Regions from separate parts of the Plantactinospora sp. WMMB334 genome, predicted to be linked through region 1. Evidence: predicted binding sites of a transcription regulator. Region 1 holds the regulator's gene; the other holds the start of a gene.
The links. Region 1 encodes HrcA, which represses chaperone genes, less so after heat shock. Its sites were predicted from a motif close to GGTTNGCACNCTCNNNNNGAGNGTGCNAACC; they were not measured.

Region 1 (9,951 bases):
CGGGTGAAGCGGTAGGTCGCCCAGTGCATCGTCACCACCTCGCCCCGGTCGTCCCGGGTCAGCCGGAGCAGCTCCCCGACCTCCCGGCCGGAGACCGTACGCAGCACGTCCGGCCGGTCGGGCAGCGGCTCGAAGACCGCCGGCGGCCGGCCCGCCGGGTCGGCCGCACCCCGGGCCCGCAGGGCGCCGTCGCGCCAGGAGAAGACGTACTCGTAGCCCTCGCCCCACCAGCGCCCGAGCAGCCCCCGGTAGGGCTGTGGCGCCGGCCCGCCCGGGGTCCACGGCGCGATGTCGGCGGGATCGTCCCGGGCCGAGGCGGCGAGGAGCTGGTGCGCCAGCTCGTTCACGGCGGCACCCGTGCCGGAGGAGCCGAGCACGGCGCAGCCCATCGCGCCCGGGGTGCCCGGGCCGCCGCGCCGGCCGTAGACGCTGGCCAGGAAGCCGGGCATCGCACCGTCGTGCCCGACGTGCACCGTCCGGTCGGCCGCACCGGGCCGGTCGGCGGCACCGGAGCGGTCGGCGGCACCGGAGCGGTCGGCGGCACCGGAGCGGTCGGTGGCACCGGAGCGGTCGCGCTGGGGCAGCAGGATCAGGCCCAGCCCGAAACCGGCGGCCCAGAGCGACTCGTCGGTCACCGTCAGCGGCCAGCGCATCTCGTCGAGGGTGGCCGGCCGCAGTACCGCGCCGTCCGGATCGACCGCGGCCGGGTCGACCAGGAAGGCCGCCCAGCGGGCCATGTCGGCGGCGGTGCTCCAGAGCTGGGCGGCGGGCCCGACCGCGCCGAGGTCGGTCTCCGGCTCCGGCCGGGCGTGGTCGGAGTAGGCGTCGACCAGGAAGCCGGTCGCGGCGCCCGCCGGAGGTACCGGACGGGTGTCGGCGAGCCCGAGCGGACCGAGGATCCGGTCGGCGACCACCTCCGCCCAGGTGCCGCCGCGCAGCCGGGCGGCGGCCTGGCCGAGCAGCGCGACGCCGAGGTTGGAGTAGTGGAACCGGCGGGCCGGCGGCAGCACCCGCTCGGCCCTGGCCAGGCCGGCGAGGAGGTCGTCGAGTTCGGGGGTACGCAGGGTGTCCCAGATGTCGCCGTACGGCTCGCGCTGTATCCCGGAGGTGTGCGACAGCAGCCGGCGCACGGTCAGCTCCCCGTGTGCGGGCAGGTCGAGATGCGCCCCGACCGGGTCGTCCAGGTCGAGCAGGCCGTCGTCGCGGCACTGCAGGACGAGTACGGCGGTGAAGGTCTTGGTCACCGAGCCGATCCGGAACGCCGTGCCGGGGCCCAGCGGGGCATCGTTGCCGGTCGTGCCGACCGTGCAGGTCCAGAGCGGCCGGTCGGCCCGGTGCAGCGCGGCCGAGACCGCCGGGATCCGCGACTCGGCCTGCGCCTGCCGGACCAGCCGCTCGAACTGCCGGTGCGCCTCGGTCACGGTCGGGCCAGCATCGGCCCCAGCGGCGCACCGCCGACCACGTGGGCGTGCACGTGGAAGACCTCCTGGCCGCCGTACGGGCCGGTGTTGAAGATCAACCGAAAGCCGTCGGCGAGCAACCCCTCGCTCTCGGCCACCACGGACGCCGTCTCGAGCACGTCGCCGGCGAGTCGGGAATCGGCCTGGGTCAGGGTCGCCACATCGACGTAGTGCTCCTTCGGGATCACCAGCACGTGCACCGGCGCCTTCGGGTCGATGTCCCGGAAGGCGAGGGTGGTGTCGGTTTCCCGGACGACGGTGGCCGGGATCTCGCCCGCGACGATCCGGCAGAACAAGCAGTCGTTCTCCATCATCGGCATCGTAGGGGCTACCAATGCCGGACGCGTGCCCGGCATCATGACCGGGTGGCTGGACGAGCGGTGCTGGTGACGGGGGCGTCCCGGGGGATCGGGCGGGCGGTGGCGACGGTGTTCGCCGCCGGTGGCGACCGGGTGGCCGTGCACCACCGGGACTCGACCCCGCTGGCCGAGCAACTCGTCGCGGCCCTGCCCGGCGAGGGGCACGTGGTGGTCCGGGCCGACCTCGCCGACCCGGAGCAGGTACGCGCGATGGTCGACGACGCCGCCACCCGGCTCGGCGGACTCGACGTGCTTGTCAACAACGCCGGGGTCTTCGGGGCCGCCGACCCCGGGCACCCGATCTTCGACTCCTCCTACGAGCAGTGGCAGCAGCAGTGGCGCCGCACCCTCGACGTCAACCTGCTCGGCGCGGCGAACACCATCTGGTGCGCGGCTCCGCACCTGCGGGAACGGGGCGGCCGGATCGTCAACGTCTCGTCCCGGGGGGCGTTCCGGGGCGAGCCCACCCAGCCGGCGTACGGCGCCAGCAAGGCCGGGCTGAACGCGCTCGGCCAGTCGCTCGCGGTGGCCCTGGCCCCGTACGGCATCGCGGTCGCCACGGTCGCGCCCGGCTTCGTCGAGACCGACATGACCAACGAGCACCTCAAGGCGCCCCGTGGCGACGAGATCCGGGCGCAGAGCCCGTTCCGCCGGGTCGCCCGGCCGGAGGAGATCGCCGCCGCCGTGCACTGGCTCGCCTCGCCGGAGGCGGAGTGGGCCTCCGGCACCATCGTCGACCTCAACGGCGCCTCGTACCTGCGCACCTGACGGCCGCCCAGCACCGGCTGGACACCGCCCCGGCGCCGGCCACCGGGCTGTGACGGGCGGCGCACGGCGTCGGCCACCGGGCGCTGTCACGGGCGGCGCACGGCCCCGGCTGGCAGGATGATCGATATCTGGCCGGCGGCGGAAGGGGCGACGATGACGGCGGACCGGCGGGACGCGGCGACGACCGGCACGGGCGAGGCGACGACCGGCACGGGCGAGGCGGTGATCGAGCGGGCGCTCAGCGCCCTCGACCTGGAGACCAAGGTGCGGCTCCTCTCCGGCCAGGACTTCTGGACGCTCCCCGCCGTACCCGGGATCGGGCTCGACCCGCTGGTGATGTCGGACGGCCCGATCGGGGTACGCGGCGTCCGCTGGACCCCGGACGACCCGTCGATCGCCCTGCCCAGCCCCACCGCGCTCGCCGCCACCTGGGATCCGGGGCTGGCCCGGCAGGCCGGCCGGCTGCTCGGCGCCGAGTGCCGCCGCAAGGGCGTGCACCTGCTCCTCGCCCCCACCGTCAACCTGCACCGCAGCCCGCTCGGCGGCCGGCACTTCGAGTGCTATTCCGAGGACCCGCTGCTCACGGCCGAGATCGGGGTCGGCTACGTCACCGGCGTGCAGGAGACCGGCGTCGGCGCCACGGTGAAGCACTTCGTCGCCAACGACTCGGAGACCGAGCGGTTCACCGTCGACGTCCGGGTCTCCGAGCGGGCGCTCCGGGAGCTCTACCTCGCCCCGTTCGAGCGGATCGTCGGCGCCGGGGTGTGGGCGGTGATGGCGGCGTACAACGGGGTCAACGGCGCCACCATGACCGAGCACGCCGGGCTGCTCCGGGACCTGCTCAAGGAGGAGTGGGGCTTCGACGGGACCGTCGTCTCCGACTGGACGGCGGCGCGCCGCACCGAGGCGTCCGCGAACGCCGGGCTCGACGTGGTGATGCCGGCCGCCGGCGACCCGTGGGGCGACGCGCTGGTCGCCGCCGTCCGCGCCGGCACCGTCGCCGAGACGGAGGTGGACGACAAGGTACGCCGGGTGCTCCGGCTCGCCGGCCGGCTCGGGCTGCTCGACGGCGTACCCCCGGCGGTGGACCCGGCCCGGCGACCGGCGGCGCCCGACGGCACCGCCCTGGCGCACGCGGTGGCGGTCCGCTCCTTCGTGCTGGCCCGCAACGACGGCGGGCTGCTCCCGCTCGACCCCGGCCGGCTACGCCGGGTGGCGGTCCTCGGCGCGCTCGCCGACGACGCCCGGATCCAGGGCGGCGGCAGCGCCCTGGTCTCGCCGCCGCACGCGATCTCGCCGCTCGCCGGGCTGACCGCCGCGCTCCCCGAGGCCGACCTCCGGTACGCGGTCGGCGCCGACCCCCGGCTCCGCTTGCCGGCGGCCGGCGGCGTGGCGTGGACGCCGATCACCGCGACGCTGCGCGACGCGGAGGGCCGGGACCGCTACCGGGCCGCGCTGGACCGGGCGACGGTGCGCTGGATGGGCGACCTGCCGGAGGGGCTTTCCCTGGCCGAGCTGGCCAGCGTCGAACTCGCCGCCACGCACACCCCGCTGGCCGGCGGCACCGCCCGGCTCGCGGTCGAGGGTTTCGGGTTCTTCACCCTCACCGTGGACGGCACGGAACTCTTCGACGGCCCGCTCTACGACCCGGCGGAGGAGCCCGGCACCGTCTTCCGGGCCGGCATCGAGCGCCGGTTCGAGCTGCCGGTCCGGGCCGGCGAGCCGGTCGAGGTGCGGCTCACCCGCCGCATGGTCGGGGGCGAGCATCCCGGCTTCGTGTCGTTCACCCTCGGGCACGCCGAGCCCGTCCCGGCCCCGCCGGGCGGGACCGGCGACCCGGCCGACGCCCTGCTCGACGAGGCGGCTCGGGTGGCTGCCGACGCCGACGTGGCGGTGGTGGTGGTCGGCACCACCGAGGAGGTCGAGTCGGAGGGGTTCGACCGGAGCACGCTGGCGCTGCCCGGCCGGCAGGACGAGCTGGTCAGCCGGGTCGCGGCGGCCAATCCCCGGACGGTGGTGGTGGTCAACTCCGGCTCGCCGGTGCTGATGCCCTGGGCCGACGAGGTGGCCGCGATCCTGCTCACCTGGTTTCCCGGCCAGGAGGCCGGGGTGGCACTCGCCGACGTCCTGCTCGGGCGGGCGGAGCCCGGCGGGCGGCTGCCCACCACCTGGCCGCGCCGGGCCGAGGACTGCCCGGCGCTGGAGACGACCCCGGTGGCCGGGACACTGGAGTACGCCGACGACGTCTTCGTCGGCTATCGCGGCTGGCGCGCCGAGCCGCTCTTCCCGTTCGGGCACGGGCTCGGCTACACCGTCTGGACCTACGACTCGCTCACGGTAGAGGCAGGACCGACGGGATCCGCGGGACCGGCGCAACCGACAGGACCGACAGGATCCGCAGGACCGGCGCGACCGACGGAACCGCCGGGATCCGCAGGACCGGCACGACCGACGGAACCGCCGAGATCCACGGCACCGGCACGACCGACGGAACCGCCGGAACCGGATCGGCCGGACGGACCGGTCGCGGTGGTCACGCTCCGGAACGTCGGCTTCCGGCCGGGCCGCGAGGTGGTGCAGGTGTACGTCGGCCCGGAGACCGCCGATCCGGACCGCCCGGTCCGCTGGCTCGCCGGCTTCGCCGCTGCCGAGGCCGCTCCCGGCGAGACCGTCACCGTCCGGATGCCACTCCCGGCGCGGACATTCCAGGTCTGGGAGCCGGACGGCTGGCGGACCCGCCCCGGCCGCTACCGGATCGAGGCGGCACACGACATCGCCGACATCCGCCTGACCAGCACCACCGACATCTGACGGACGTTAGGAGGGGGCCCTTCTTCTACAGAAAACGATAAGAAGGGGCCCTTCCTTGCAGCTTCACCAGCGGCCGAGGCGGGTGGCGAGGAGGGCGAGCGCGGCGACCCCGGCGGTGGAGGTACGCAGCACCTCGGGCCCGAGCCGGACCGGTACGGCACCGGCCGAGGTGAGCGCGGCCAGCTCGGCCGGGGAGATCCCGCCCTCGGGCCCGACCACCAGCACGAGATCGCCGGAGCCGGGCAGCTCGGCGGTGCTGAGCCGGGCCTCCGCCTCCTCGTGCAGCAGGAAGCCGGCGGCGGCTCCGGTGATCCGGCGGGCGACGGTCCGGGTCGGCTCGGCGGGTGCCTGTGGCGTGCCGGCGACCGCCGGCAGCCAGGGCCGGCGCGCCTGCTTGGCCGCCTCGCGGGCGGTGGCGACCCAGCGCTCGCGGGCCCGGGTGCCCCGGTCACCGCGCCACTGCACCACCGAGCGCTCCGCCGCCCAGGGCACGATCTCGTCCACCCCGACCTCGGTCATCGCCTGCACCGCCAGCTCGGCCCGGTCGCCCTTGGCGATCCCCTGGACGACGACGAGACGCGGGTCGGGCGGCTCGGCGTACCGGCGGACGGTGACGGAGGCGGTCAGGGTGCCCCGGCCGACGGCGGTGACCACGGCGGCGACCGTGCCGCCGCGCCCGTCGGCGAGCAGCAGCTCCTCGCCGGTACGCAGCCGCTGCACCGTCGCGGCGTGGTGCCCCTCCGGACCGTCGAGGGTGACGACGTCGCCCGGCGGCAGCGACTCGACCAGGAACAGCGGCGCGCTCACGGCGAGGAGGTTAGCGGGTCGTCCGGCCGGCGCGGGCGACCGGCCGGACGGGGCCGGGTCAGCCGTGGCCGTTGAAGGCGTCGCGCATCCGGGAGAAGAAGCCGCCCTGCTTGGTCAGCTCGGCGACCTCCTCGCCCCGGGTCTTGGCGAACTCGCGCAGCATCCGCTCCTGCTCGGCGTCGAGCTTCGTCGGGGTACGCACGTCGAGGTGCACGTAGAGGTCGCCCCGGCCGGTGCCGCGCAGGTGCGGCACGCCCCGGGCCCGCAGCCGCAGCGTCGAGCCCGGCTGGGTGCCCGGCTTGACGTCGACCGGCTCCTCGCTGTCCAGCGTCTTGATGGTCAGCCGGGTGCCGAGCGCGGCGGCGGTCATCGGCACCGTGACCCGGCAGTGCAGGTCGTCGCCCTTGCGGGAGTAGACGTCGTGCGGACGCTCGTGGATCTCGACGTAGAGGTCGCCGGCCGTGCCTCCGCCGGGGCCGACCTCGCCCTGCTGGGCCAGCCGGATCCGCATGCCGTCCTCGACCCCGGCCGGGATCTTGACGGTCAGCGAGCGGCGGGTACGCACCCGGCCGTCCCCGGCGCAGGTCGGGCAGGGGTGCGGGATGACGGTGCCGTAGCCCTGGCAGACGGTGCACGGCCGGGACGAGACGACCTGGCCGAGGAAGGTGCGCTGCACCGACTGCACCTCGCCGCGCCCGCCGCACGCCTCGCAGGTGGCGAGGTGGGTGCCGGGGGCGGTGCCGGCGCCGGAGCAGGTGGTGCAGAGCACGGCGGTGTCCACCGCGATCGGCGCCTCCACCCCGAACGCCGTCTCCGGCAGGTCGAGTTCGAGCCGCAGGATCGCGTCCGCACCCGGCCTGGTCCGCGGGCGCGGCCCCCGGGAGCCGCCGGCGGCGCCGAAGAACGCGTCCATGATGTCCTGGAAGCCGACGAACGGGCCACCGGCACCGCCCGGGCCGGCGCCGGGCCCGGCGCCGGGGGCCAGCGGGTCGCCGCCGAGGTCGACGATCTGCCGCTTCTGGTCGTCCGAAAGGACTTCGTACGCGGCGTTGATGTCCTTGAACTTCTCGTGTGCCTCCGGATCCGGATTCACGTCCGGGTGGTACCGCCGCGCCAGCTTGCGGTAGGCGCGCTTGATGTCGTCGTCGGAGGCGTCCCGGCTGATGCCGAGAATCCCGTAGTAGTCCTTGGCCACTGCGTTCCGTGTCCTCATGTCTGTCTCGCGTTACCGTCCGCCGGTCGTCGTCAGGTGGGTGTGGTGGTCTCGTCCGGTGAGCTTGGTGGTCACTGCGCCAGCACGTCGCCGACGTAGCGTGCCACGGCCCGCACCGTGGCGATGGTGCCCGGATAGTCCATCCGGGTGGGCCCCAACACGCCGAGCCCGCCGACGATGGTCGTACCCGGACCGTATCCGGTGCTGACCACCGAGGTGGCCCGAAGGTTGTCGATCTCGTTCTCGTCGCCGATCCGGACCTGGAGCGTGTTCGGCTCCACCTCGCCGATCAGCTTGAGCAGGATGACCTCCTCCTCGAGCGCCTCGAGGATCGGCCGCAGCGAACCCTGGAAGTCGAGCAGGCCACCCCGGGTGAGGTTGGCGGTGCCGGCCAGCGCGATCCGCTCCTCGTGCCGCTCGACCAGGGTCTCCAGCAGGACGGTGGCGAGCGTGGTCATCGCCGGGCAGAGCCCGGGGACCGCCTCGTCGACCAGGGCCTGGACCAGGGGCGGGGTGTCGGCGAGCTTCCGGCCGCCGAGCCGCTCGTTGATCAGCCGGCGCAGCTCGGTGACGTCGTCGGCGCTGATCGGCGTGGGAAGCTCGACCAGCCGCTGCTCCACCCGGCCGGTGTCGGCGATCATGACGAGCATCAGCCGGGTGGTGGAGATCGGCACCAGTTCCAGGTGCCGGACGGAGGAGCGGGCCAGGCTCGGGTACTGCACGACGGCGACCTGCCGGGTGAGCTGGGCGAGCAGCCGGACCGTACGGTGCACCACGTCGTCGAGGTCCACCGCGCCGACCAGGAAACGCTCGATCGCCCGCCGCTCGGCCGGGGTCAGCGGCTTGACCCGGGAGAGCCGGTCCACGAAGAGCCGGTAACCCCGGTCGGTGGGGACCCGGCCGGCGCTGGTGTGCGGCTGCCGGATGTAGCCCTCCTCCTCCAGCACGGCCATGTCGTTGCGGACGGTGGCCGGCGAGACACCGAGCTGGTGCCGCTCGACCAGGGCCTTGCTGCCGACCGGTTCCTGGGTGGCGACGTAGTCCTCCACGATCGCGCGCAGCACGTCGAGCTTGCGGTCGTCGAGACCCATCCTCACCTCCCTGCGACGTCCCGGCCCCGGCTGGGCGAAACGACCGGGGCGACCACGACGGTCGGGCCACGGAACCCCCTGGCACTCGACTGTAGCGAGTGCCAGTCTACGACCAAGGCGTACCCGACGCGATGATCGTTTGGATGGGCTATCCGAACCCGGACAACAGGCTTGCCCGCACACCCTACCCCGGCGGGCCTAGCAGGTACGGTCGGCCGTTGTCCAGACTCAGTCCGGCGGGTGGGTGGCGTCACTTGTCCCCGCCCCCTACCGTGACCGCATGACTGAACCACCTCGCCCTCCTGGTGAGTACGGCGGCCAGCCCCACGATCCGACCGCCCCGATGTCTCCGGGCTCGTACTCGACGCCCGGCGAGGGATATCCTCCGCCGCCCCCGGCACCCGGGTACGGCGCCTCCGACACTCCCCCGCCGACCTCCGGCGGCGGCACATACCCGACCTCCGGCGGCGGCACATACCCGACCTCCGGCGGCGGGACGTACCCCACCTCCGGCGGCGGCTACCAGCAACCCGGCGGCTATCCACCGGGTGGCGGCTACCCCCCGCCCGGTGGCGGTTACCCGCCCCCCGGTGGCCAGCCCCCGGGCGCCGGCTACCCCGGTGCCGGCTACCCCCCGCCCGGCAACCCGTACGGCAACCAGTACGGCGGCCCGGCCCCGGCCGGCTACGCCAACAACGACGAGAAGACCTGGGCCCTGATCGCCCACTTCGGCGGCATCGTGGTCGGCTTCATCGCCCCCCTGGTGGCGCTGCTGGCCAAGGGCAACGAGTCGCCGACCGTCCGCGCCCACGCGGTCGAGGCGCTCAACTTCCAGATCACCTGGGGCATCATCTCGATCGTCTCGCTCATCGTCGGCACCTGCACGGTCGTGCTCATCTTCCTGCCGTTCATCGCCTGGGTGGTGGTGCTGGTCTTCTCGATCATCGCCGGCATGAAGGCGAACGAGGGCGTGCTGTACCGCTACCCGATGACGATCCGCATGGTCAAGTGAAAGGAAGGGGCCCTTCTTATCGTTTTTTGTATATGAAGGGCCCCCTCCTAACGGATCAGGGCAGCAGGTCCCGGGCCACGGCGTCGGCGAGCAGCCGGCCGCGCAGGGTGAGTACGGCCCGCCCCGCCTCGTACGCGGACCCGTCCAGCAGACCCGTGCCGCGGGCCCGGGCGGCGCCCGCCCGCCCCTGGTCGTCGAGGGTGGCCAGCGGCAGCCCGGTGGCGAGCCGGATCCGCAGCAGCACGTCCTCCGTCTGCCGCTCCTGCGCCGACAGCACCTCCCGGGCCTGTCCCGGCGAGGATCCCACGCCGAGCCGGGCGGCGTAGCTCGCCGGATGCTTCACGTTCCACCAGCGGACCCCGCCGACGTGGCTGTGCGCGCCCGGCCCGAGACCCCACCAGTCGCCGCCGGTCCAGTAGAGCAGGTTGTG
Region 2 (9,951 bases), 2.6 Mb from region 1:
GGACAGCCGGCTCATCGAGGACGCACCCATCGGCGACCTCACCTGGGAGCCGGCCAGCCCTGACGTGCCCCGGCTGCGCGAGATGGAGGCCGTGCACCGCGCGCGCGGACTGGAGTGGTACAGCAGCGCCGCCCGGCACGACGCGACCGGCCGCCTGGTGGCGTGGACCGCGATCAGCATGAACGAGGGCTGCGACTGGCACGCCTTCCAACAGATCACCCTGGTCGAACCGGGGCACCGGGGGCACCGGCTCGGCACCGTGATCAAGATTGACAACCTGCGGCACATCCGGGAGCACGAGCCGGCGCTGCGGGTCATCGACACCTTCAACGCGGCGAGCAACGACTACATGATCTCGATCAACGAGGCGCTCGGTTTCCGTGCCGTCGCCGGGCTCAACACCTGGCAGGCAACCCTCTGAGCGGTGCCGCCCACCGGCCGACCAGCGCCGTCCCGGAGCAGGCGGGAGGCTGGGGCGGGCCGGTCCGGTGCGGCATGATGGCGGGATGACGGAGACCCCGCACCCCTTCTTCGCCCGGCACACCGACACCCTGGAACGGGCGCTGACCGCGATCACCGAACGGTCCTACTGGTCCGCGTACCCCGAGTCACCCAGCCCTCGGGTCTACGGCGAGACCGCCGCCGCCGAGGGCGAGGCCGCCTACCGGGCGTACCTGGGCGGGAAGTTCCCGCTCGACCAGCCCGGCACCGGCGACTGGGTGGGCACCGAGGCGAGCCCGTTCGGGATCGACCTCGGGGTGAGCTACCCGCACGCCGACCCGGAGGTGCTGCTGGCCGCCGCCACGACCGCGCTGCCGGCCTGGCGGGACGCCGGCCCGCAGACCCGGGTCGGGGTCTGCCTGGAGGTTCTCGCCCGGTTGCACGCCAACATCTTCGAGCTGGCACACGCGGTGCACGCCACCACCGGGCAGGCCTTCGTGATGGCGTTCCAGGCCGGCGGGGCGCACGCCCTGGACCGGGCGCTGGAGGCGCTCGCCTACGCGTACCAGGAGATGACCCGGCACCCGGCGACGGCGGCCTGGGAGAAGCCGGCCGGCCGGGGTGACCCGCTGCGGATGACCAAGACCTTCCACGTGGTGCCGCGCGGCGTGGCGCTGGCGGTCGGCTGCAACACCTTCCCGACCTGGAACAGCTATCCCGGGCTCTTCGCCTCGCTTGTCACCGGCAACCCCGTCGTGGTCAAGCCGCACCCCCGGGCCGTGCTGCCGCTCGCCATCACCGTCCGGTACGCCCGCGAGGTGCTGGCCGAGGCCGGCTTCGACCCCAACCTGATCCTGCTCGCCGCCGAGGCGCCCGGCGAGGGGCTCGCCTCCACGCTGGCGCTCCGCCCCGAGGTGCGGATCGTCGACTTCACCGGCTCCACCGAGTACGGCGACTGGCTGGAGGCGAACGCCCGGCAGGCCGCCGTCTACACCGAGAAGGCCGGCGTGAACAGCATCGTGGTCGACTCGACCGACGACTTCGCCGGGATGTGCCGCAACATCGGCTTCTCGCTGACCCTCTACAGCGGACAGATGTGCACCACTCCGCAGAACATCCTGATGCCGCGCGAGGGCATTGCCACCGACCAGGGGCACAAGAGCGTCGACGAGGTCGCCGCCGGCATCGCCGGAGCGGTCGGCAAGCTCACCGGCGACCCGGCCCGCGCGGTCGAGCTGACCGGCGCGATCGTCAACGACGGGGTGCTCTCCCGGCTCGACGAGATCGCCGGTGTCGGCGAGCCGGTGCTGCCGTCCCGGCCGGTCGAGCACCCGAACTACCCGGGCGCGGTGGTGCGTACGCCGCTGATCGCCAAGCTCGGCGCCGACGAGATCGGCACGTACGGGCGGGAGTGGTTCGGGCCGATCTCGTTCGTGGTCGCCACCGACTCCACCCCGCACAGCCTGGCGATCCTGCGCCGGACCGTCGCCGAGCGGGGCGCACTGACCGCCTCGGTCTACTCCACCGACCCCGCCGTGCTGGACGCCGCCGAGACGGTGGCGATCGAAACCGGGGTGCACCTCTCCGGCAACCTCACCGGCGGCGTCTTCGTCAACCAGTCGGCGGCGTTCTCCGACTTCCACGGCAGCGGCGCCAACCCGGCGGCGAACGCGGCACTGACCGACGGCGCCTACGTCGCCAACCGCTTCCGCGTGGTCCAGGCCCGCCGACACCTGTAAGGAAGGGCCCCCGCTTATCGTTTTCTGTAGAAGAAGGGCCCCTTCCTAACCGGGGTGGGCGGGGGCGACGTCCGGCCGGGCGGTGCGGCGCATCTGTAGTTCGCGGAGCGTGGGCAGAACGGGGTGCGGTACCCGGGCGCCGGTGTCGACGAATCCGAGCCGCTCGTAGGCGCGTACCGCCCGGTCGTTGCCGACCACGACCTCCAGCAGCAGCTCCGGCCGGCCGGCTGCCGCCGACCAGGCGCCCACCGCGTCGACCAGGGCGGCCAGCAGCCCGCTGCCCCGCCAGGCCGGGGTGAGGTACACGGCGAAGACCACGGTGACCCCGGGGTCGTCGGGCACCACCTGCCCGCCGGCGTGCCCGACGATCCGGCCGTCCACCTCGGCGACGAACGCGGCCATCCTGGGGCCGGTCGACATCCCGGCGATCCGGGCCGCGAACTCGGCGTGCGGCCGGGCCGCCGCGTCGGCGACCGTCTCCAGGAAGGCCAGCGGCGAGTCCGCGAGCATTTCCAGCCGTATTGCCCGGACCCGGGCGGCGTCGGCGGGGCGTACCCGGCGGACCGGCGGCAGGTCGAGGCCGCCGCGGGGTCCGGAATCGACCGTACCGGCCGCCCGGTGGGGAGGAGCCGTCCCGGCGCGGCCGGCGGCGGGCCCGGAGTCCGGATCGGCGGCGGTCTGCGGGGTGGGAGCCGGCACGTCGGTCATGGTCGCACGCCGTACGGCGACCAGTTTCGGCGGGTAACGGAGCCCTGCAGGTTTCTGCGCATAGCCGGTGACCTGGGCAACGACGGTCGCCAATAGGTGAGAGGGTGGAAAGCGATCGCCCGGTTGCCCGCTCGGTGACCGTTTTGGACTAGTGCGCTGCGACCCGACCTTGGTGTACGGTGCGGGTTCGGCCGCTCGATTCGTGGGATCCGATCATCACATGATCCATTAGGGGAAAACGAGTCGGCGGCCTCGGCAGGCTATGTCGTCGCCGGAGCTCGGGCAGCTCCGACGCGACCGAAGTAAGGAAGTGCACCGTGGCGCAGGGCACCGTGAAGTGGTTCAACAGCGAAAAGGGTTACGGCTTCATTGCCGTCGATGGCGGGCAGGACGTCTTCGTCCACTTCTCCGCCATCGAGATGGACGGCTACAAGGCGCTTGACGACGGTCAGCGCGTCGAGTTCGAGATCGCCCAGGGCCAGAAGGGTCCACAGGCGGAAAAGGTCCGGGTCATCGCCTGAGTTGCCGGGCCAGCGCCCGTAGCTCTCACGGACCTCTCCTCTCTTCAGTCACCCGGACGTTAGGCCCACCCCGGGCGCAGGCCGCCGGTACGACGCCCGTCGGATCCGGTTTGGCCGCGCGTCCGGGAAGGGCCGTGTGGCCGGCTCTTCCCGGGGCAGAGGAATTCGATCCCTGATTTCCGGATCCCGAGCTTTCCGTCCGCTTGGGGTGTCCTTTGTCCGAGCTGTGCGGACCGCCATGCGGCGAGCGCGGATGGGGCATGCGTGCGGACGGTCGCGTGCGCGGCGCTGCCACGCCAGGAACGTGGCGCCCGCCCTCTCTCACTCCGTCCGTCGCTGACGCCCGGCCCGCCCTGCCGGCCCGCCCTGCCGGCCCGCCCTGCCGGCCCGCCCTGCCGGCCCGCCCTGCCGGCCCGCCCTGCCGGCCCGCCCTTCGCGCCTGATGGAGGGTCGGCGGGGCCGTGACGTGCGCTCCGGGCGGCCACGAATTGCCCGAGCTGACCCGGCTCTACTGGCCCAGCCGCTTGCACTCGGCAGGGGAGAGTGCTAAACAAGTGTTTGGCACTCGCACATCGTGAGTGCCAAAGGTCGGGGCGGTAGGGCCACGGTCGTGGACCTGCGCAAGCAGGTGCGCGGCACATGGCCGGTCGTCGCGGGCTGTCCGGCCCGGCCGACGGACGTCACTGTCGCACAGCGCGACGGAGTCGAGCGGGCGCCTCGGTGCCGGCGACCCCGTCCGCCAGTGCCGTAGTGACGTCCGAAGGTGCGTAATCAGGCGGCACGTCCGGGGCCGGCAAGGTTCCCGGTGGCCGCGAGTGTCCAGGAGGACAACGCCGTATGGCCAAGATGATCGCGTTCGACGAGGAGGCGCGCCGCGGCCTTGAGCGGGGCATGAACACCCTCGCCGACGCCGTGAAGGTGACGCTCGGCCCGAAGGGCCGCAACGTCGTACTCGAGAAGAAGTGGGGCGCTCCGACCATCACCAACGATGGTGTGAGCATCGCCAAGGAGATCGAACTCGAGGACCCGTACGAGAAGATCGGCGCGGAGCTGGTCAAGGAGGTCGCCAAGAAGACCGACGACGTCGCCGGTGACGGCACGACGACGGCGACCGTCCTCGCCCAGGCGCTGGTCCGCGAGGGCCTGCGCAACGTCGCGGCCGGCGCGAACCCGATGGCCCTGAAGCGGGGCATCGAGGCCGCGGTCGCGAACGTCTCGGAGGAGCTGAGCAAGCTCGCCAAGGACGTCGAGACCAAGGAGCAGATCGCCTCCACCGCCTCCATCTCGGCTGGGGACACCAGCGTCGGCGAGATCATCGCCGAGGCGATGGACAAGGTCGGCAAGGAAGGCGTCATCACCGTCGAGGAGAGCAACACCTTCGGGCTCGAGCTGGAGCTGACCGAGGGCATGCGCTTCGACAAGGGCTACATCTCGGGGTACTTCATGACCGACCCCGACCGGATGGAGGCCGTGCTCGACGACCCGTACATCCTGATCGTCAACAGCAAGATCTCGACGGTCAAGGACCTGCTGCCGATCCTCGAGAAGGTCATGCAGTCGGGTAAGCCGCTGGCCATCATCGCCGAGGACGTCGAGGGCGAGGCCCTGGCGACCCTGGTGGTCAACAAGGTTCGGGGCACCTTCAAGTCGGTCGCCGTCAAGGCTCCCGGCTTTGGTGACCGCCGCAAGGCCATGCTGGGCGACATCGCCATCCTGACCGGCGGCCAGCCGATCAGCGAGGAGGTCGGCCTCAAGCTGGACGCCGTCGGCCTCGACATGCTGGGCCGGGCCCGCAAGGTCGTGGTGACCAAGGACGAGACCACCATCGTCGACGGTGCCGGCGACGCCGACCAGATCAACGGCCGGGTGAACCAGATCCGCGCCGAGATCGAGAAGAGCGACTCCGACTACGACCGCGAGAAGCTGCAGGAGCGCCTGGCCAAGCTGGCCGGCGGTGTTGCGGTGATCAAGGTCGGCGCGGCCACCGAGGTCGAGCTGAAGGAGCGCAAGCACCGCATCGAGGACGCGGTGCGCAACGCGAAGGCCGCCGTCGAGGAGGGCATCGTCCCGGGTGGTGGCGTCGCGCTGGTGCAGGCCGGCAAGACCGCCTTCGACAAGCTGGACCTGGCCGGCGACGAGGCGACCGGTGCGCAGATCGTCAAGATCGCGCTGGACGCCCCGCTGCGGCAGATCGCCGTCAACGCCGGCCTCGAGGGCGGCGTCGTGGTCGAGAAGGTCCGCAACCTGGACGCCGGGCACGGCCTCAACGCGGCCAACGGTGAGTACGTCGACCTGCTCCAGGCCGGCATCATCGACCCGGCCAAGGTGACCCGGTCGGCGCTGCAGAACGCATCGTCGATCGCGGCCCTGTTCCTGACCACCGAGGCTGTGGTGGCGGACAAGCCGGAGAAGACCCCGGCCGCCCCGGCTGCGCCGGGCGGCGGGGACATGGACTTCTGAGTCCACGCTCCACGTCGAAGGGGGCGGGCCGCGTCAGCGGTCCGCCCCCTTCCTCTTGTCCGGCTGCGTCCGGCTGCTCCTTCCTCTTGTCCGGCTGCCGCTCGCATGTCGGCAACGGCTCGGATGTCCGGTGGCGGCGTCCGCACCGGCGTCCGCCGGTGCCCGTCGCCGCCCGATTCCCAGCCGGCGTTTCACCGGAGAGCGCGGGGGTAGAGCGGAGGAATCGGAGGCCGGTCTGAGCCTCCGGCCGCGCCGCCGTCGGTGCGGTCGACCACCACCCGCCAGGTGCGCCGGCGGACCGGCAGCGCCCCGCTGGCCGGAAGGAGCGCCTCGTGCCCACCAGCCGCCTCCTGCCCCCGTTCGTAGCCGTGCTGCTGGCGGCCGGTCTCGCCGGCTGCACCGAGCAGCAGCCGGGAGACGCGCCGGCCGGGGCGGGAGGCGCCCCGGCCACGGCACAGGGGAGCGGAGCCCCACCGCAGCCGGCCGGTGCCGTACCGGCATCGGGATTGCCGGCGGTGGTCGCCCGCCTGCAACCCTCGGTCGTCACGGTGCGGTCCGGCCAGTCCCTCGGCTCCGGCGTGGTGTTCCGAGCCGGCGGCCTGGTGCTGACCAACGAGCACGTGGTCGGGGACCGGCCGGAGGTCGAGTTGGCGTTGGCCAGCGGTGACCGGGTGGCCGCCAAGGTCGTCGCCGCCGACGCGGTGACCGACCTCGCGGTGCTGCGGGCGGACCGTACCGACCTTCCACCGGCACCGTTCCGCACCGACCTGCCGGCCCCCGGGGAACCGGTACTCGCGCTCGGCAGCCCGCTCGGCTTCCTGAACAGCGTCACCTCCGGCGTGGTCTCCGGAGTCGGGCGGGAGATCCCCGGCTCGGCCGGCCAGTCCAGCGCAGCGATGGTGGATCTGATCCAGACCGACGCCGCGATCTCCCCGGGCAACTCCGGAGGTGCGCTGGCCGACATCCAGGGGCGGGTCGTCGGCATCAACGACGCCTACCTGCCGCCGTCGACCGGGGCGGTCTCGATCGGGTTCGCCATCCCCGCCGCCACCGCCATCGACGTCGCTGACGACCTGCTCGACGACGGCAAGGTGACCCAGCCCTACCTGGGAGTCGCGGTCGCCCGGCTCACCCCGGAGATCGCCCGTTCGCTGAGGGCCGGCACCGACCGAGGGGTGCTGGTCCGCGATGTCGAGGCCAGCGCACCGGCGGACCGTGCCGGGCTGCGTCCGGGGGACATCGTCACCGACCTCGCCGGTGAGAGGATCGGCACCCTGGAGGAGTTCCTCGGGGCGCTGCGCGGCGTCGAGCCGGGCGATCGGGTACCACTGAGCTATCTGCGGGACGGCCAGGCTCGGCAGACCACGGTCACGCCGACTGCGGTGACCCGGTAGCGCCACCCGGGGCCCGGCGTTTCACCGACCCCGGTGCAGTCACTTCCCACGCGCGGTTCGGCGTCCACGGTCGCGCGTGTAGGGCGACGGACGTGTGGGTAGCGCGCCGTCCATGCTCCTGATGACCAGCTTCGCCCTGGTGGGCTCGCTCGCCGTGCTCCTGGCCTTCTGGTCCGCCGGAATTCGCCGGGCGCCCGTCAGCGAACCGTTGCTGGCGCTGCTCCTCGGCGTACTCGCCGGCCCGGTGACCAATCTGGTCGACATCCCGGACCCGGCCGTCACCGGACTCACGCTGGAGATCGGTCGGGTGCTGCTCGCCATCTCGCTGATGGCGGTGGCGCTGCGCTTTCCCGTCGCGGGATACCGCTCGGTGCTGCGCCCGGTGACCGTGCTGCTGACCGCCGGCATGCTCGGCATGGCGGTACTCACCGCAGGGCTCGCCTGGTGGCTGCTCGGGTTACCGGTGGCGCTCGCCGCACTGCTCGGCGCGTGCCTGACCCCGACCGATCCGGTGCTCGCCGCCAGCGTGGTCTCCGGCGGCCCGGCCGCGCGGCAGTTGCCCGCGCGTCTGCGGCAGGTGATCAGCGCCGAGTCCGGCGGCAACGACGGACTGGCGTTCACGTTCGTGGTCGTCGCCCTGGCCGCGACGACCGGCGGAAGCTGGAGCCAGCGGCTCGCGGAGGTGCTCTGGGGGGTTTTCGGGGCGGCACTGATCGGTCTGGTTGCCGGCTACGTCGCCGGGCGGGCGGTCCGCGGGGCGATGAGCCGCGAGGAGGTGGACAGTGGGTCACTGCTGATCTTCGCCCTGGTACTCGCCGTCGCGGTCCTGGGCGTGGGCAGGCTGGCGTACACGGACGGGATTCTCGCGGTCTTCGTCGCCGGTCTGGCCTACAACGCCGTCATCGACAGCCGTTCCCGGGTGTCCCAGCAGAGGCTCGACGACTCGCTCACCCGCTACCTCGTACTGCCACTGTTCTTCCTGCTCGGCGCGGAGTTGCCGTGGCGGGGGTGGCTGGACCTCGGCTGGGCCGCGCTGGCGTTCCCGGCGGCGGTGCTGCTGCTGCGCCGGCTGCCGGTGGCGCTGGCGCTGCACCCGGCCCTGCGTCTCCCCTGGCGGGACACGCTCTTCCTCGGCTGGTTCGGGCCGATCGGCGTCTCGGCCCTGTTCTACCTGAGCTACAGCCACGAGGAGGGCGTGCGTGACCCGAACCTCTGGGCGGTCGGGACCCTCGTGGTCGCCGCCAGCACCCTGGTGCACGGGGTCACCGCCATGCCCGGCCGGCGTCGCTACGCGGGACTGTCGCAGCCGCAGCGCCGACCCAGCGCCAGAACTGCTTGCGATGTGCGCTAGAGCTGCTTGCGGTAGAGGAAGAACACCCGCTCGATCCGCGCATCCGCGCTGGCCGCGTAGAACGGCACCGGGCCGACCCAGCCGATCTCGGCCCGCAGGTGTCCGGCCGCCCGCTGGTCGCGCAGGCACCGACGGAGCAGCACACCGCCGATCCCCATGCCCTGCGCGGCCGGCGCGGTGCCCATCGGCCCGAACCAGCTCGGCCGGGACGAGCCGTACGCGGCGAAGCCGAGCAACTCCGGTGTGCCGTCGGCAGTGGCCGTACGCACGGCAAGGTGGCAGCCGGCGCCCTCCCTGCCGATCGAGTGCAGCAGCTCGGCGTCCCAACTGCCGCCGAACGTCGACCGGGCGAACCGGGTGAGCATCGCCACGTCGGCCGGCTCCGCCCGGCGTACCGTGACGCCCTGCTCCGCCAGCCGCCGCTCGGCGGCTTCGGTGGAGCGCAGCGCCGGCGAGGACCCGGCGGAAAGGTCGGCCGTCATGTTCCAGGCGGTGCCGTCCGGGGCGTAGCCGAGGGCCAGGGCGGTGCAGACGGCCGGGGTGTACCGGACGTCGATCCCCGGCCAGGCATAGTGCGGTGGGTTGCCGGCGATCCGTACCTGTGTAGCGCCGAGCCGGGCGAGCGCCTGTTCCAGCCGCGACACCAGCGCCCGGCCGATGCCCCGACGCCGCAGGTCGGGGTGGACCGCGACCAGGTCGAGGTGGCCGACGGCAGGGTCCGGGTCGAGGTCCGCCATCGAGCCGAGCGCGACCCCGGCGAGCGCGCCGTCCCGCTCCGCGACGACCCCGACGGTACGGCGCGGTCCGGCGGCACCGGGCAGCGGAGAGTCGTCCCGGAGCCGGGCCACGATCTGTGCCGCCTCGGCCGAGTCGTCCGGCAGGTCCAGCGCCGTCCGGCAGAGCCGCACGACGGCGGGGATCCGGTCACCGGTCAGTTCGGCGAGGGTGAGCCCGGCAGCGGAGGGCCCGGCGGGGACGGACTCGGCGTTCATGGTCGCCGACGATAACCGAGCCCGCCGCCCCGACGTACCCCGGTCACCGGCCGGCCCGCGGTCACCGGCCGGCGCGCGGTCATGTGGCCGGCCCGCGGTCAGCAGGCCGCCCAGCGGCTCACCGGACGGTCTCGGCGAGCCGCTGGGCGGCCTGGACCGCGGCGTACGCGTCGACCAGGCCGGCGCCGGTGATGTTGCGCTCCGCGCCGCAGGTGTCGGCGCTCTGCCGTGACCGGTACGTCGGCTCGGCGGATGTGGCGGTGTCGAGCAGGATGCGTCGGGTGGCCGGCAGGTCGCCGACCAGTGCCGGATTCGCCGACCACATCAGCGCGACCACCCCGGCCA

Region 2: groL (chaperonin GroEL) is a predicted target of HrcA. The motif match lies at 3,966-3,996, and genes of this name have one in related genera.

The regions. Positions count from the first base shown of each region.
Region 1 is NZ_JBMHME010000002.1:5,189,363-5,199,313, forward strand. Features, by position in the region: gene ACN27G_RS22115 (serine hydrolase domain-containing protein) at 1-1,421, opposite strand, end outside; gene ACN27G_RS22120 (histidine triad nucleotide-binding protein) at 1,418-1,774, opposite strand; gene ACN27G_RS22125 (SDR family NAD(P)-dependent oxidoreductase) at 1,826-2,587, shown strand; gene ACN27G_RS22130 (glycoside hydrolase family 3 C-terminal domain-containing protein) at 2,705-5,398, shown strand; gene ACN27G_RS22135 (16S rRNA (uracil(1498)-N(3))-methyltransferase) at 5,462-6,205, opposite strand; gene dnaJ (molecular chaperone DnaJ) at 6,264-7,400, opposite strand; gene hrcA (heat-inducible transcriptional repressor HrcA) at 7,490-8,509, opposite strand; gene ACN27G_RS22150 (DUF4870 domain-containing protein) at 8,790-9,521, shown strand; gene hemW (radical SAM family heme chaperone HemW) at 9,577-9,951, opposite strand, start outside.
Region 2 is NZ_JBMHME010000002.1:7,800,153-7,810,103, forward strand. Features, by position in the region: gene ACN27G_RS33855 (GNAT family N-acetyltransferase) at 1-421, shown strand, start outside; gene paaN (phenylacetic acid degradation protein PaaN) at 507-2,180, shown strand; gene ACN27G_RS33865 (GNAT family N-acetyltransferase) at 2,226-2,753, opposite strand; gene ACN27G_RS33870 (cold-shock protein) at 3,206-3,409, shown strand; gene groL (chaperonin GroEL) at 4,247-5,869, shown strand; gene ACN27G_RS33880 (S1C family serine protease) at 6,202-7,263, shown strand; gene ACN27G_RS33885 (cation:proton antiporter) at 7,376-8,614, shown strand; gene ACN27G_RS33890 (GNAT family N-acetyltransferase) at 8,611-9,606, opposite strand; gene ACN27G_RS33895 (S8 family serine peptidase) at 9,725-9,951, opposite strand, start outside.